DNA from 2 places in the Mycolicibacterium arabiense genome. Region 2 is predicted to be linked to the other one. Evidence: riboswitches for the same ligand, from Rfam matches in the RefSeq annotation. Region 2 holds a riboswitch; the other holds the start of a gene.
The links. Region 2 has a riboswitch for glycine ahead of gcvP (aminomethyl-transferring glycine dehydrogenase). Riboswitches for the same ligand answer to the same signal wherever they lie in the genome.

Region 1 (8,099 bases), 2.1 Mb from region 2:
GTCACGTCGTGATTGCGGCCGATCGGCGACGCTACGCTCCAGTTCGGTGGAGGGCGGGGTCGCGATCGGCGATCACGAACGACGCGCCGGTCGCGATCGGCGCACCGGGCCGCGACACGAAGGGCACCGTGCGGAAGTCGGCTTCGATCGCGTCGGGCGTGATTCGGGTGCGCACGTAACCGCGGCGATCCGAGAAGTACCGGATGTGCGGGTTCTCGGGTAGCACCGCCTCGACGTCGGGCCTGGTGTCCGAGCCGTCGCCGCCCGAGGTGATCGAGCTGGTCACCAGTTCGGTCGCCACCGTTCGCGACGACGGGTCGCCCGCCCGCTCGCGGATCTCGGCGGCCCAGTGCGCGTGGACGTCGCCGGTGAGCACGACGGCGTTGCGCACGGGCGAGCCGACGATGCCCGCGACGATGCGATCCCGATTGACGGTGTAGCCGTCCCACGCGTCGGGGTTGTAGCCGCGGCCCTCCCCTGCCACCAGGTCGACCTCGCCGAAGAACACCTGCTGGCCGAGGACGTCCCACCGCGCCCGTGAGCGAGCGAACCCGTCGAGCAGCCAGCGCTCCTGCTCGGCGCCGGTCAAAGTGGCTGCGGGCGAATGCCGTTCGGGGCAGTCCGATCGATAGACGTCACCGCAGGGTTGATCCGTGCGGTACTGCCTCGTGTCGAGCATGTGGAACGACGCCAGCGCACCCCAGTCGACCCGCCGGTGCAGAGCCATGTCGATGCCACGGGGCCGCGCCGACGGTCGCAGCGGCATGTTCTCGTAGTACGCCCGAAGGGCTGCAGCGCGGCGGCCGAGGAAACTGGGATCCGGCTCGTCGGGCACTCCGTCGGCCCAGTTGTTGGCGACCTCGTGATCGTCGAACACCACCAGCCACGGCGCGGCGGCGTGTGCCGCCTGCAAGTCCGGGTCCGTCTTGTACTGGGCGTAGCGCTGCCGGTAGCCCGCCAGCGTCACCGTCTCGGGTCCGACGTGGTCGCGCACCCGCTCGGTGCTGCGGCCGGCGGCGTACTCGTACTGGTAATCCCCAAGATGCAGGACGAGGTCCGGCTGCTCGTCGGCGAGGTGGCGGTACGCCGTGAACCAGCCCTGCTCGTAGTGCGAACACGACGCGAAGCACATCCTGAACGGCTGCAGCGAGCCCGGTTCCGGGGAAGTGCGGGTGCGCCCGGGCGGAGACACGTGGCCCGACGTGCGGAACCGGTAGAAGTACTCGGCGCCCGGCCGCAGCCCGCTCAGCTCGACGTGCACGCTGTGCGCCGACTCGGGCAGGGCCGTCGTCACACCGCGTCGCACCACTGCGCTGAACGACTCGTCGGTCGCCACCTCCCATTCGACGTCCGCCGCGCGGGCGGGCATGCCGCCGAAGCCGTCCTCGGCCAACGGGTTCGGCGCCAGCCGCGTCCACAGCACTACGCCGTCGGGCGCGGGTTCACCGGACGCGACGCCCAGAGTGAATGGGTCGCCAGCCAGAGGTCCGGCTCGCCGGCGATCGGTGAACCCGACGACGGGCAGTGCGGCGAACACGGCACCCGCCTTGAGCACGCTGCGCCGGTTCGGCGTGATGGGCACGGCGCAGTGTCTGCCGGGCGACTGTCGCAGCGGTTACGCGCAGGCGTACGGCGTCCGCCCATGGTCTTACGATCGCGGCACGCGTGCCGCAAGGGTTGACACTTCGGCGCCGAAACGTCTCGCTACACTCGGCAGCGCGAAGGGTGGTGCTCAATGGCGACGACGACGTCACCGCAGGTAGGCAAGGCAGCGAATGCGCTCTGGTATGCGCTTGCGGCGCTGGCAGTGATCGCGCTGGCCGGGTTCATCGTGCTGGCCGTTCTTATCGTCAAGGGCAACGGCGTCGACCGGATCCCCGCGCAGCCCACCACGCCGTCACCGACACTGCAGCAACCGCCTCCGCCGATGGGGCCGGGCATGGCACCGCCGGCAGGCGGCGCGCCCGCACCCGGCGCCGTCCCCGCACCCGGTCAGGCTCCCGGGATTGCACCCGGGCCCGCGCCGAGGCAGCCGGCCACGGCGCCGACCCCCGCACCGGCCCCGCCGGGCTGACGCGGGAGAATTTGCTAACTTTTGACGTCCACGTCGGTTTTCCCGGTCTATGCTGGTCCACGGGGAAAACATCGCTCGACGTCTGGGGGGACTGTCATGTTGTCCACGCTGTTCACGCACACCACCACCATGGTCGCCCACCGCCTCCGACCGCACCAGGCGGTGACGCAGCAAGACGATGATGGAGCTTGCCCGATCTGCGATCATCCGTTCCGATACATGCGGCACGCATGCATCGGTCCCGTCGTCATGGACGTCAGGTAAACCGCCTCGGTCTCGACGGCGTCTTTTACCGGATGCCGGCGCGCGACCTGTTCCAGCTCAAATCGGCCCTGCGCACCGTCGACTCCGCCGAGTCGGTCGAGGTCCTGGCGGAGACCGTCGAACCGGTGTCCGCCCCACTCGCGAGGTGGCTTCGCGGGCAGTCCGCTGAGCCGCCGGTGGTCGCCACCGCTCTCTCCGCCATCGTCGGTGTGCTGCTGACGATCTGGATCCTGTCCGAGGAACCCGCCACACCGGGCAGGCTCGACGACGTCATCGACAAGGCCCTCGCCGGTCGGCTCGACGAGATGCCGATACCGCGGCGCGGTGCATGCTTCTGCGGGAGCGGCAAGAAGTACAAGAGCTGCCACGGACGCGGGTAGGGCTCAGCACTCCACGACGTTGACGGCGACGGCCAATCCGCCCGCGGACGTCTCCTTGTACTTGGAACTCATGTCCCGGCCGGTGGCCCGCATGGTCTCGATCACCTCGTCGAGGCTCACCCGGTGGGTTCCGTCGCCGCGCATCGCCATCCGTGCCGCGTTGATGGCCTTGCCCGCCGAGATCGCGTTGCGTTCGATGCAGGGGATCTGCACCAGCCCGGCGATCGGATCACACGTGAGACCAAGGCTGTGTTCCATCGCTATCTCCGCGGCGTTCTCAACCTGAGCCGGTGTGCCACCCAGGATTTCGGTGAGGCCGCCCGCCGCCATCGACGCCGCGGAGCCCACCTCGCCCTGACACCCGACCTCCGCGCCGGAGATCGATGCGAGTTCCTTGTAGAGCGACCCGATCGCCCCCGCGGTCAGCAGGAAGCGAACGGCGGTGTCGTCGGGGTCGGCCCGCCCTGCCGGGCAGTAGTGCACGGCATAGTGCAGGACCGCAGGGATGATGCCCGCCGCACCGTTGGTGGGCGCCGTGACGACGCGTCCGCCCGCGGCGTTCTCCTCGTTGACCGCGAGCGCTACCAGGTTCACCCAATCCTCGGCAAAGACGGGATCGCGTTCCGGATCCTCGGCCGCCAGCCGCTCGTGCCAGGCCCGCGCCCTCCGGCGGACCTGAAGCCCGCCGGGTAGGTAGCCGTCCTGGGCGATGCCGCGCTCGAAGCACTGCGCCATGACGTCGCGGATGTGCAGTAGACGCGCACGCACCTCGGGCATCGGTCGCAGGGCTTGCTCGTGCTCGGCCATGACCGAGCAGATCGACGTGTCGCGGCGGGTCGCCAGGTCGAGGAGTTCGCGCGCCGATCCGAAGACGACGCCCTTGGCCTGCCCCGGGTCGGGGGCGGCCTCTTCCTCGGCGACCACGAACCCCCCGCCGACCGAGAAGTACGTCTTGGCGGCGAGCACGTCGGCGTCCTCGCCGAGAGCGGTGAGCGTGATGGCGTTGGGGTGCCGGTCGAGGACGATCTGCGGTGAGAGCGCGATGTCGGCCTCGCGGAATGGAACCTCGACCTGCCCGCCGAGGCGGACCAGACCCGTCTCGCGCATCCGCTGCAGCCGCGCTGCCATGTCGTCGGCATCGATCCGATCGGGATGCAGGCCCTCCAGCCCCACCAGCACCGCGGACATCGTGCCGTGGCCTGCGCCGGTGGCGGCGAGCGAGCCGAACAGCTCCACCCGCAGGTCACGGACTGCGGCGAGCACGCCGTCGTCGGAGAGGCCTTCGACGAAGCGTGCGGCGGCGCGCATCGGCCCCACGGTGTGGGAACTCGACGGCCCGATGCCGACGGTGAAGAGATCGAACACGCTGATGGTCACGAGGCACTCCGGTTTCGTCGCGCCCAGGAGGGCATCGAATACGGCACCTCCCCGCTCTGTCCTGGCACCTGAGAGTTTGGGCGCCGCAACGCCTTTCACCTTCGGTAAGCGACGGCTGCAGTGCGGTCGCTGTTCTCCAGAGTCGCCTCGACGCGGCGGTGCTTGGGCCTGAGAGATTCCTGGGGAGGACATTGCTCCTACGGCGCCTCCGGTTGAGGAGGTTTCTCCCGCCACGCGTCTACGGCATGTTCAGTTGTTCACCGAGGGTACCGCCGGAAGCACCGCGGCGTCGGGCAACGACGATGCCGGAACACGACCGCCGTGCCGGGTGTTGATCATGGGCACAGGCGTGACCGAACGAAGGGAGTGACCGGTGAACGTGAAGAAGCTCGCAGCCACGGCGGCGATCTCCGCGGCCATGGGACTGGGTGCGATGGCGGCGGGTGCGCCCGCCCAGGCCGACCCCGATCACTGGGATCCCAAGCTGCCGCCGGGACAGGTCGGCCAGTGGCTGGGCGTGCCTCCCGGTCAGATCGGCCACGTCGTGGGCGTACCGCCCGGCCACTGGGACAAGCCGTGGAAGTGGATCCGCTAGACCGCTGAGCTACTTCGGCTTCTTGGTGCCGTTGCCGTTGCCCTTGCCGTTTCCGTTGTTGCCGCCGCGCTCCTTCTGCTGCGTGGCCTGCTCGATGACGGGAGCGGGCGCGGGGGCCTGCGGCTCGACGACCGGGGCGGGTGCCAGTTGAGTGACGGTCAGCGGAGCAGGCGGCGGCGGTGCGGGGGGCGGCGCGGCGGGCGTGCTGATGCTGACCGGCTCGGTGTCGCTCGGTGTCGACGTCGGCGACCGATCGAGGCCAAACACCACTACCAGCGCTGCCATCGAACACAGGACTGCCGATGCCACGGCGACGGCCCGGCCCCTGCCTGCCCTGTGCCCGTCGTCGACGGCACTCGTGGACACGGCCGGGAACGTGTCGGTGGGCGCGTCGAACACCCTGGTGATCGGCCGCGAAGTCGAGCCCGTCGACGGTGCGGACACCGGTGGCTGACTCACGGGAGCTGCGAACGCGACGGGCCGGGCGGGGGTGAACCGGCGGGCCGCTCCCCCGGTGAGTGCGTCGCGCATGTCGTCGGCAGTGGCGAACCGGCGCTGCGGGTCGCGCGACATCGCCCGTTCGATCACGGCGGCGAGGTCGGGGTCCACGTCGGGGCGCAGCGTGGTCAAGGGCACCGGATCCTCCTCGAGGATCGCCCGGGCCAACGGCATGATCTCGTCCTGCTGGAACGGCTTCTCGCCGGTCAGCGCCTCGTAACCGACCACGCCGACGGCGTAGAGGTCGTCGGCGATGGACGCCGGCTTGCTCGCGATCCGCTCGGGACTCAGGTAGGCCAGCGTGCCGACGATCTGACCGGTCGTCGTGTGGGCCCCGCCGGGGGTCTTCGCGATGCCGAAGTCGGCGAGCTTGACCCCGCCGGACGACGTCAGCAGGACGTTGCCCGGCTTGACGTCGCGATGCAGCATGCCCGCCGCGTGTGCCGCCGACAGCGCGGACAACACGCTGCACAGCACCTCGCGCACCTCGGCCGACGACAGCTGGCCCAGCTCGATTCGGTCGCCCAGCGTCTCGCCGGGCAACCGCTCCATCACGATGAACGGTGACTCGTCGTCGTCGCCGAAGTCGAAGATCGAGACGATGTCGGGATGGTTGAGCGCGGCAGCCGAGCGCGCTTCGACGGTGAACCGTTCGCGGGTCTCGGGCTGCGAACTCAAGCCCGGGTAGAGCAGCTTCACTGCGACGGCCCGGTCCAGACGCGTGTCCCAGCCGTCACGGACCTCGGCCATTCCCCCGAACCCGAGGATGTCGCGGAGTTCGTATCGGCCGCCCAACAGGCCGGGACCGTCCATGGTCGGGAGGCTATCCCCGTTGACCCATGCGTAAACGTCGCCACGCGGGCGGATCCGGTCGGTTCTGAAGAAAATGTGAACGCGGCCGTCAGGTTTTTGGCGATCCCGAACGATTGCCGATACTTGAGACGAAGCCCCGCCGCTCTCGTATCGCGCTTCTGTCTGAACGCAAGCGCGACGGGGCTTCGCTGGACCTGCTCTTCGATGTGCGTCGACAAGCAGCGCGGCCCACTGGAGCGGTATCCGATATGGCCCGATCGAAACAATTAGTTGGCACATTTGCCGTCACGGCTGACGGATGGAGCCCCGCCTAGGCGGATCGAAGGTGACGATGCAGGTCACTGATCGATCTCCGATGTCCCACGAGGCCTGATCCGGGGATCGTCTGACGGTGTCGATGGACGGGTCGTTCGCCGCGGCGGACGAGTACTCCGCGAGAGCCGCCCTGCTGCACCTGTCCTGATACTCCTGGATGCGGGCGTCGCCCGGAAACGGCCCGTCCGGCAGCGCGAACACGGCGTAGACCTCGGCAGCGTGTGGCTCCGTGCAGTCGACCAGCGTCACGGCCGTCGCGGACGGCGAGATCTCCTCGATGCAGTCGCCGGCCCGGAAGTATGACGCCACCGATCGTCCCTCCTGTTCCGGAGGTGCCGTCGCGGTCGAGCTGGCCTCGTTGGTGGGCAGCCGGCCCATGCACCCCGATAGTGCGCCGACCGTCGCCATGACACACGCCGTTACCGCCATCGAGTGCTTCACCAGCGCGTCTCCTTCGGACAGCAATCGTCGCCTCCCGGCGAGTATGGACGACGGTCTGAGAGGGCGACCCGTTTCGCTCGAAACGCTCACGATTGCCTTTGCTCGCGGCAAACGATGTCGCGTCGTCATGATCGGGCGCGCGGTCGTTGCGCCGTTGCCGACCCGACGTCATCGACGCAGGTGGAGCGCCATCGTTCTGGTGCACAAGATCGTTACGCCCTGCCACGCGATCGTCCGTCCGCTCGCGGCTCGGATCGTTTGCGGAAAGCCAGGTCGTCGGGGTTAGACTTCGTCCGAACTACAGGGGACGCGGACAGTCGTGGCGATCCGCGGGGGGCGAAGGGAACGACCATGGGCCGGCACAGCGCGTCGATCATCGGGACGCACCAACGGGATTCGCGACCATTGGCGTCGAGTGCGGCATCGTTCGTCGGTCGCGTCGGCGCACTCGCGCTGGCGTTGGGCATCGGAGCGGCGGTGGCCGGTGGCGCGGGCGTGGCCCACGCGGAGGGTCCGGACGCCTCGAGCGATTCGACCGGACAGTCCTCGCCGGACACGTCGACGGGCTCGACCGGGGCGACCGCAGGTACGGCCGAGACGTCGACCGACACCGGAGCGACCGACACCGACACCCCGTCGACCGATGAGACTTCGACGGACGACGAGACCGACCCGCCGTCGAACGTCCCGACGATGCAGCTGGGCAACGGCCGCGACGCGGATCGGCCCGTCGAAGACGAGCCGAAGACGCTGCCCGAGTTGGTCGTGGGCATCCCGGAGAAGGTCGTGTCGGCCCTTGCGCCCAAAGGGCCGGGCGGTTCCGACTCGAATTCGCCCGCCAATCGTGGCGGCACCAAGCCCGCCGAAGCCCCGAGAATCGTCGCTACCCACGGGGCCGCCGTGAAGGACGTCGTCGACGAGTCCGACGCGACGGTGCCCAAGGCCATCGTGACGACTGTCGTCGCAACGGGTGGCACACTGCCCGCCGCAGCACCGGTGTCCACGAATGTCGTTGCGATTTCCCCGGTTTCGCCGACTCAGGCCAAGCCGGCCCCGGCCAACCCGATCGCAATGGTCGTCGGCCACGTCTTGTCCGCCCTCGGCATCTCACCGACTGCGGGCACCGGCGACGCACCCGTCGCACCGTTCCCGATCGTGCAGGCGGCACTGCAGCTGGTCCACCGGGAGATCGAACGCTTCATCTGGGGTGTCACCCACATCTTCCCGCAGGGGCCGTCCGTCACGATCCCGACCAACGCGGTGCCGTCGACGGCCGTCGGCGTGCCCAGCCCCACCGACGACGTGGCGACGCCGTACGGCGACATCGGCAAGTGGATGCTGG
Region 2 (8,099 bases):
GATCGCCGACTACCCCACCGTGCTGATGTCGGGTGACTGGCTCGCCCAGGAACAGGTCAGTGCGGCCAGCGAATTCGCGCGCTTCCTGCGCAAGCCCGAGGCACTCGCGGAGTTCGCGAAGGCCGGCTTCCGCGCCGAGGGTGCCGAGACGCCCACGAGCGACGTCGTCGACTTCGGTGAGCTGGGCGCTCCGCTGGCCACCGGAGACAACGCAACCCGCGCCACGCTGGCCGAGGCCGTCGCATCGCCCGCCCAGAGCCCGGCCGTGACGATCATGCTCGACCAGTCGATGAGCGCCGACGAGGGCGGCCGCAGCCGTCTCGCCAACGTCACCGCCGCGCTGGAGGAACGCGTCCGGGCACTGCCGCCCACCGCGGCGCTGGGCCTGTGGACGTTCGACGGCGTGGCGGGCCGGTCGGAAGTCCCGCTCGGACCGCTGAGCGACCAGGTCGGCGGACAGCCTCGCTCGACGGTGCTGGCCGACAACCTGCGCGGCCAGAGTGCGTCGAACGGCGGTGCGGTGTCGTTCACGACGATGCGGCTCGTCTTCAACGAGGCGATGGCGAACTACCGCGAGGGACAGCCGAATTCGATCCTGGTGATCACGTCGGGGCCGCACACCGATCAGTCACTCGACGGTGCCGGCCTGCAGGACTTCGTCCGCGGCGCCTTCCAGCAGGGACGGCCGGTCGCGGTGGACGTCGTCGACTTCGGCGCCGACCCGGACCGCGCCACGTGGGAGGCGGTGTCGCAGATCACCGGCGGCACCTACACCAACCTCAACGCCTCCACCGGGCCCGAACTGGCCTCGGCGCTCACCGGCGCCCTGGGCTAGCCCCGCTCCCCACTTCTCGCCGAACGTCGGTTACCGCCACGCCCCCAAGGGGTTTCGCGTGGCGGTAACCGACGTTCGCGGGGGTCAGGCGGTCAGGCGAAGGCTTCGACCGGCGGGCAGGAGCACACCAGGTTGCGGTCGCCGTACGCACTGTCGATGCGACGCACGGGTGGCCACACCTTCGCGCGGTACGCCTTGCCCAGCGGGTAGGCGGCCTGCTGGCGGGTGTACGGGTGCGTCCACTCCTCGACGAGCAGGCTCTCCGCGGTGTGCGGGGCGCCGCGCAGCGGGTTGTCGTCGACCGGCCAGGTTCCCGAACCCACCTGGTCGATCTCGGCGCGGATCGCGATCATCGCCTCGCAGAACGCGTTGACCTCGTTGAGACTCTCACTCTCGGTGGGCTCGACCATCAACGTGCCCGCCACCGGGAAGCTCATCGTCGGAGCGTGGAACCCGTAGTCGGCCAGGCGCTTCGCCACGTCGTCGACCGTCACGCCGGTGTTCTTCGTGATGCCGCGCAGGTCGAGGATGCACTCGTGGGCGACCATGCCCTTCTCGCCCGTGTAGAGCACCGGGTAGTACTCGTCGAGGCGCCGCGCGACGTAGTTGGCCGACGCGATCGCCGTCAGCGTCGCCGCCCGCAGGCCCGGGGCACCCATCATGCGGATGTACATCCACGTGATCGGCAGGATCGACGCCGACCCGTACGGTGCCGCCGAGACGGTGTACGTGTCGGAGAGCTCCCCGGCCAGCGGGTGGCCCGGCAGGAACGGGGTCAGGTGCGAGCGGACGGCGACCGGGCCGACACCGGGGCCTCCGCCGCCGTGCGGGATGCAGAACGTCTTGTGCAGGTTGAGGTGGCTGACGTCGCCACCGAACTTGCCGGGCCGGGCCAGACCGACCAGCGCATTGAGGTTGGCGCCGTCGACGTACACCTGGCCGCCCACGTCGTGCACCGCGGCGCAGATCGCCTCGACGTCCTGCTCGAACACGCCGTGGGTCGACGGGTACGTGATCATCAGCGCCGCAATCGCATCCGCGTGCTCGGCGATCTTGGCGCGCAGGTCGTCGAGGTCCACGTCGCCGTTCTCCCGGCACGCGACGACCACGACCCGCATCCCCGCCAGCGCCGCCGACGCCGCGTTGGTGCCGTGGGCGCTCGACGGGATCAGGCAGATGTTGCGCTGCTCGTCACCCCGGCTGAGGTGATAGGCCTGGATGGCCAGCAGGCCGGCGTACTCGCCCTGGGACCCGGCGTTGGGTTGCAGCGACACCGAGTCATAGCCGGTCAGCTTGGTCAGCCACGTCTCGAGTTCGGCGATCATCGAGCGCAGGCCCGGGGTGTCCGAGGCCGGCGCGAACGGGTGCTGACGGGCGAACTCGGGCCACGTGATGGGCTCCATCTCCGCTGCCGCGTTGAGCTTCATCGTGCACGAGCCCAGCGGGATCATGCTGCGGTCCAACGCGATGTCCTTGTCCGACAGCGACCGCAGGTACCGCATCATCTCGGTCTCCGTGCGGTACCGGGTGAACGCGGGGTGGGTCAGGAACTCCGACGAGCGGGTGTGCACCGCAGGCCCACGCCAGTGCTGGCCGCCGCGAGTGGCGCCGAACGCCTCGAGGACGTGCTCGACGTGCAGGGCGGTGGTGGCCTCGTCACACGACACGGAGACGTGGTCGGCGTCGACCAGCCACACGTTGATGCCGCGCTCCTTGGCTGCGGCGCGCACCTGCTCGCCGCGGCCGGGCACACGGGCCAGCACGGTGTCGAAGAACGCGTCGTGCACGACCTCCACGCCCGCCGTCTCGAGCCCCGTCGCGATGCCCAGTGCGTGGCCGTGCACGCGGTGTGCGATCGCGGTCAGCCCGTCGGAGCCGTGGTAGCTGGCGTACATCGCGGCCATGACGGCCAGGAGCACCTGGGCGGTGCAGATGTTGCTGGTGGCCTTGTCGCGGCGGATGTGCTGCTCACGGGTCTGCAGAGCCAGGCGGTAGGCGGGTGAGCCGTCGGCGTCGACGGAGACGCCGACGAGGCGACCGGGCAGCTGGCGGGCGTGCTTGGTGTGCACCGCGAGGTAACCGGCGTGCGGGCCGCCGAAGCCCATCGGAACGCCGAAGCGCTGGGTGGTGCCGAACGCGACGTCGGCGCCGATGTCACCGGGCGGGGTGAGCAGCGTCATCGCCAGCAGGTCCGCGCCGACGGCCACCAGCGCGCCGCGCTCGTGGGCCTGCTCGATGAGCCCGCTCCAGTCGGTCACGCAACCACTGGCACCTGGCGACTGGACGATCACGCCGAAGAAGTCGCCCTCCGGCAGGCCGTTGCGCAGATCGGTGGTGACGACCTCGATGCCCAGCGGCTTGGCCCGCGTCTCGATCACGGCCGCGGTCTGCGGGTAGACGTCGGAGTCGACGGCGAGGCGGTTGACCGACCGCTTCACCGCGCGCTGCATGAGCGTCATCGCCTCGGCGGCCGCGGTGGCCTCGTCGAGCATCGACGCGTTGGCGACCTCGAGGCCGGTCAGGTCCTCGACCATGGTCTGGAAGTTGAGCAGCGCCTCGAGCCGGCCCTGGCTGATCTCGGGCTGGTACGGCGTGTACGCGGTGTACCAGGCGGGGTTCTCTAGGATGTTGCGGCGCAGCACGGCCGGGGTCAGCGTGTCGAAGTAGCCCTGCCCGATCATCGACACCGCGACGGTGTTCGACTCCGCGCGCTCGCGAAGTTCGGCCAGCGCCTGCTCCTCGGTCGCGGGGGCGGGCAGGTCGTCGAGGCCGGGTGCGAGGCCCTCGGTGGTCAGCGCGTCGAGAATGCCTGCGGGCAGTGCCTTCTCGGCGAGTTCGCTGAGCGACTCGACCCCGATGACGTCGAGCATGGTCGCGACCGCGTCGGCGTCGGGACCGATGTGACGGTCGGCGAACCGGGGCACGTGGTGCTCGTTCGAGGGATGGGGATGGCTACCGGACACGTGGGCCTCATTTCGACACGGGGGCGCAGGACGCTACCCAGAACCGCTCGCGGTCCTCCCCCTCTGTCGTCGACCCGTAGCGGGCGCCTGAGAGATTCGGCGTCTGAGGCGTCTCTGCCTCGGTGTCGTGGCGCCTTTCCCCATGGGCGGGTGTGCCGGACGTGCCGACGCACCACTTTCCAGAGGCATCGGGGCCCCAAGCGGTCCTTGTGCCTGAGAGGTTGATGGAGAGGTATTGCTCCTTCGGCGCCCGTCGCTGGCGACGACGGAACTCTCCCGCAAGGGGGACGATGCAGGTCGAGTCTACCGAACGGTTGGGTCAGCCGCGTCCGCGGCGGCCGTGAACCGCGGCGGCGTCAGTCAGCCGATCTTGCGGTCGCGGCTCTTGCGGCGCGAGGCCAGTTCGTCCTCGGGTGCGGCGATCGACTCGCCGCCGTCGGCACGCTCGCCGGGGAAGTCCGCGATCGCACCGGTCAGCTCGCGCATGGCGCCCGAGACGGCGATGCCGAACACGCCTTGGCCGCCCTGCAGGAGGTCGACGACCTCTTCGGCCGACGTGCACTCGTAGACGGTGGTGCCATCGGAGAACAGCGTGATGTTGGCGAGGTCCTGCACGCCGCGCTGACGCAGGTGGTCGACCGCGACGCGAATGTTGTGCAGCGAGATGCCGGTGTCGAGCAGTCGCTTCACGATCTTGAGGACCAGGATGTCCTTGAACGAGTACAGACGCTGGCTGCCGGATCCGGCCGCGCTGCGGATCGACGGCACCACCAGCGACGTCCGTGCCCAGTAGTCCAGCTGGCGGTAGGTGATGCCGGCGATCTGGCATGCGCTGGGCCCGCGGTAGCCGACGAGTTCGTCGGGCACTGAGTCATCCGGGAAGAGGCGACCCTGCACGTATTCGTTCACGACGGCCGGTGGGGCCTGCGTGTGCGCGCCATCGGAAGTCGAATCCAACTCTCCTTGACGTGGCGTGTCGCCCACTGCCCATCCTCTCGCCGAATCGAACCCGCTTCGTGCGCCGCAGCCGGAACTCCGACGCAGCACGGTTGCTCAAGCTCGAGTGTGTCGAGCATACGCTCCCGGCCGGGCCCTTGAATGACTGAAGTCTGATCCGAGTATGGCTGCCCGGCACGCGGATTCTGGAAACATGCGCCGCGTGTCGAAGCTCGTCGGCCAGATGAGACGCATCCGTGACCAACGGCCGTCAGGTGGCCTTGAAGTCGTCGGGTGACACCGAATCCAGGAACTCCTTGAACTTCTCCACCTCGTCCTCGCGGACGGCGCCGGTGCCCTCTTCGTCGTCCTCGTCGGGGATCAGCAGGCCGGCCTCGGCCAGCACCGCCTCCTCGACGTAGATCGGCACGCCGACGCGAAGCGCGATCGCCACCGAGTCCGACGGCCGCGCCGAGACCGTGATGTCGCGGTCGAAGACGAGGTCGGCGTAGAACGTCCCCTCCTGGAGGTCGACGATCCGCACCTCCTTGAGCGAATGCCCCAGCGCGGTGATCAGATCGCGGATCAGATCGTGGGTCAGCGGCCGCGCGGGTTCCACGCCCTGCTGTTCCAGCGCGATGGCCGTGGCCTCGGTCTGACCGATCCAGATCGGTAGATAACGGTCGCCATTCGACTCGCGCAGCAACAGGACCGGTTGGTTCTGCGGCTGTTCGATGCGAATGCCGACTACGCGAACCTCGCCCATCTGTGCCTGCCCTCCGCACCCTCAGATCGTCGATCCGAGTCTAGTCCTCAGCGATCCAGAACGTCGCGCACGGCGGACTTGATCAGCGAGGTGTGCAACGTGATCGCCAGAGCAGCCACCTCACGCGCCAGATCGTCCGCCCGGTCTCGTGCACCCTCCCGGCGGGCCTTGTCCACCGGTCCCGCAATCTGTGCGATCAGGTCCGACTGCCGGTCGGCCGCCGACCGGAACGCGCGCAGGTGCCGCGGCTCCACGCCGTACTCGGCGAGCGCCTTGGCGCACTGGGCCGTCACGACCGCGTACTCGTCGAAGAACCCCGCCGCACCCGGCTTGATGACGCCTGCCTTCACCAGCGACCCGAGCAGGGCTTCGTCGACGCCGGACCGCGCGAGCAGGTCCTCGCGGCTGAGTCGGGCGGGCGTGCGCGCGACCGACGCCGCGTCGGCGCCCACCCCGTCGGCGCCGGCGTCCGACACGGGAACCAGGCGGGGCGCGGCGTAAGCCGAACCCACCGTGGGCAGTTCGCCGTCGGGTTGCTCGTCGAGTTGCGCCTTGATGACCTTCAGCGGCAGATAGTGATCGCGCTGAGCGGTCAGCACGAAGCGCAGCCGTGCGCAGTCATAGGCGGTGAAGCGCCGATACCCCGACGGAGTGCGTTCCGGCGTGACCAACCCTTCGGCCTCCAAGAACCGGATCTTGGAGATGGTCACGTCCGGGAAGTCGGGTCGCAGCAGGTCGAGGACCGCCCCGATCGACATCCCGGCGAACGCAGGGGTGTCGGGGGCGGTCACTAGCCGCTCGAGCTGCCGTCGTCGCTCTTGGGCCCGGTCAAGAAGACCAACCGGAACTTGCCGATCTGCACCTCGTCGCCGTTGGAGAGCACCGCCGAGTCGACGGGCTCGCGGTTGACGTAGGTGCCGTTGAGGCTGCCGACGTCGACGACCTGGAACTCGCCGGACTCGAGACGGAACTCGGCGTGCCTACGGCTCACCGTCACGTCGTCGAGGAAGATGTCGCTGTCGGGATGCCTGCCCGCCGACGTGGTCGCCTGGTCGAGCAGGAATCGCGATCCCGCATTCGGGCCGCGCTTGACGACCAGCAACGCCGAGCCCGTCGGCAACCCCTCGACCCCAGAGACCGAACCCTCGGTGCCCGACGAGGCCGGGGCGTCCAACTCGTTGAGGAAGTCGGCCCGGAAGACCGAGGTCGTCTCGACCGTCATTTCCTCGTTGGAGTCGGCTCCCGAACTGGTGCTGTTATCCGTCACGCGCTGCTCCTAACTGGCTGCTGTGGCGATGTCTGCCTGGCCACCCCGTACTGCGGGCGACCGTAATGGGACGTACTCGACCGTACCGTGAGGCGTAACCCGGTGGGTCCACCACCGCCGGAATTCCTCATTCGTCGAGAGTGGCACGGTACCCGTCGGCGTCGAGCAAAGCCGACATGGCCTCCTCGATGGCGTCCGGGTCGACCTGCAGGTCGATGAGCCAACCGCCGCCGTACGGGTCGGAATTGACCAGTTCCGGCGAGTCGGCCAGATCCTCGTTCACCGCAACCACTTTGGCGGTGATGGGCGCATAGAGCTCCGATTGCGACTTGGTCGACTCGACGTTGCCGAACTCGTTGCCCGCCGTGACCTCGTCGCCGACAGCGGGAAGGTCGACGAACACCACGTCGCCCAGCGCGGACTGCGCGTAGTCGGTGATGCCCACCCGTACGGTGTCGTCCCCGGTGAGCCGGACCCACTCGTGGTCGGAGGTGTAGGACAGGTCGGACGGGGTCTCGCTCACGGCGCTCCTTGTTCTCGTCGCTCGGTGTCACCGGCGAGGCCGTCGGGCCTCACTTGACCGGCTGAGCGTATTGGCGGGGTTTCGGTTGCCGCAAGGCGGTCACGTCGACCGTGTCGGTCTGCTGCACGGTCATTGTGCCGCCGACCCGTTCGACGCTGTCCATCGCCCCGCCGGGGATGTTCATCGCGGCCGCCAGCGTGGCCGGATCGCCAATGGCGAGAACCGTATACGGCGGATTGATCGTGATGCCGTCGACCACCAGCGCGCCCGGCACGCCGACCACCCAGGTGTCCACGCCCACCCTGATCCGCGTACCCGCGGGCGTGCTGATCTCCATCGCCTCGGCACCCGCGGCGCGCAGCTCGTTGACGACGTCGAGCATCGTCTCCGGCGACACCCCCGGCGCGTCGTCCTCGATGGTCAGGATCACGCCCGGCCCGGTGGCGGCGACGGTACCGATCAGGATCGACAACGCGGCCAGGCGGTCGCGGGCGTTGGCGATCGCGGCGGCGTCGTCGCTGCCGGAGGTCTCCAGCGCCGTCAGCGTGCGCTGCAGATCGGCGACCTCGGTGTTGAGTGCGGCCTCGCGCTGCTGCAGCGAGTCCAGCAGCACCAGCAGATCGGCGGGCCTGGCGTTCTCCAGCGAGTCACCCGAGTCGGTCTGGTGGGCCTGCGTGGCGATGGCGATGCCGAGCAGCAGGCACAGCAGCACCGCCAGCGTCCCGAACAGGAGTTGCGACCTCCCCCGCCGGACCACGCCTGCCACACCCGCTGACTGCAGGTCCCCGATCGGCCGGGACGCGTGGTGC

Region 1: another riboswitch for glycine. It lies ahead of G6N61_RS14480 (L-serine ammonia-lyase); the one in region 2 lies ahead of gcvP (aminomethyl-transferring glycine dehydrogenase).

What each region holds. Positions count from the first base shown of each region.
Region 1 covers NZ_AP022593.1:2,672,254-2,680,352, forward strand. The annotation lists gene G6N61_RS14465 (alkaline phosphatase D family protein) at 32-1,582, opposite strand; gene G6N61_RS14470 (hypothetical protein) at 1,736-2,074, shown strand; gene G6N61_RS14475 (SEC-C domain-containing protein) at 2,371-2,718, shown strand; gene G6N61_RS14480 (L-serine ammonia-lyase) at 2,722-4,095, opposite strand; glycine riboswitch at 4,242-4,335, opposite strand; gene G6N61_RS14485 (hypothetical protein) at 4,469-4,690, shown strand; gene G6N61_RS14490 (serine/threonine-protein kinase) at 4,700-6,001, opposite strand; gene G6N61_RS14495 (septum formation family protein) at 6,287-6,757, opposite strand; gene G6N61_RS14500 (hypothetical protein) at 7,109-8,099, shown strand, end outside.
Region 2 covers NZ_AP022593.1:592,397-600,495, forward strand. The annotation lists gene G6N61_RS04515 (substrate-binding domain-containing protein) at 1-835, shown strand, start outside; gene gcvP (aminomethyl-transferring glycine dehydrogenase) at 928-3,759, opposite strand; glycine riboswitch at 3,852-3,989, opposite strand; glycine riboswitch at 3,990-4,087, opposite strand; gene G6N61_RS04525 (MerR family transcriptional regulator) at 4,159-4,782, opposite strand; gene G6N61_RS04530 (bifunctional nuclease family protein) at 5,006-5,500, opposite strand; gene ftsR (transcriptional regulator FtsR) at 5,548-6,291, opposite strand; gene garA (glycogen accumulation regulator GarA) at 6,291-6,722, opposite strand; gene gcvH (glycine cleavage system protein GcvH) at 6,895-7,290, opposite strand; gene G6N61_RS04550 (DUF881 domain-containing protein) at 7,340-8,080, opposite strand.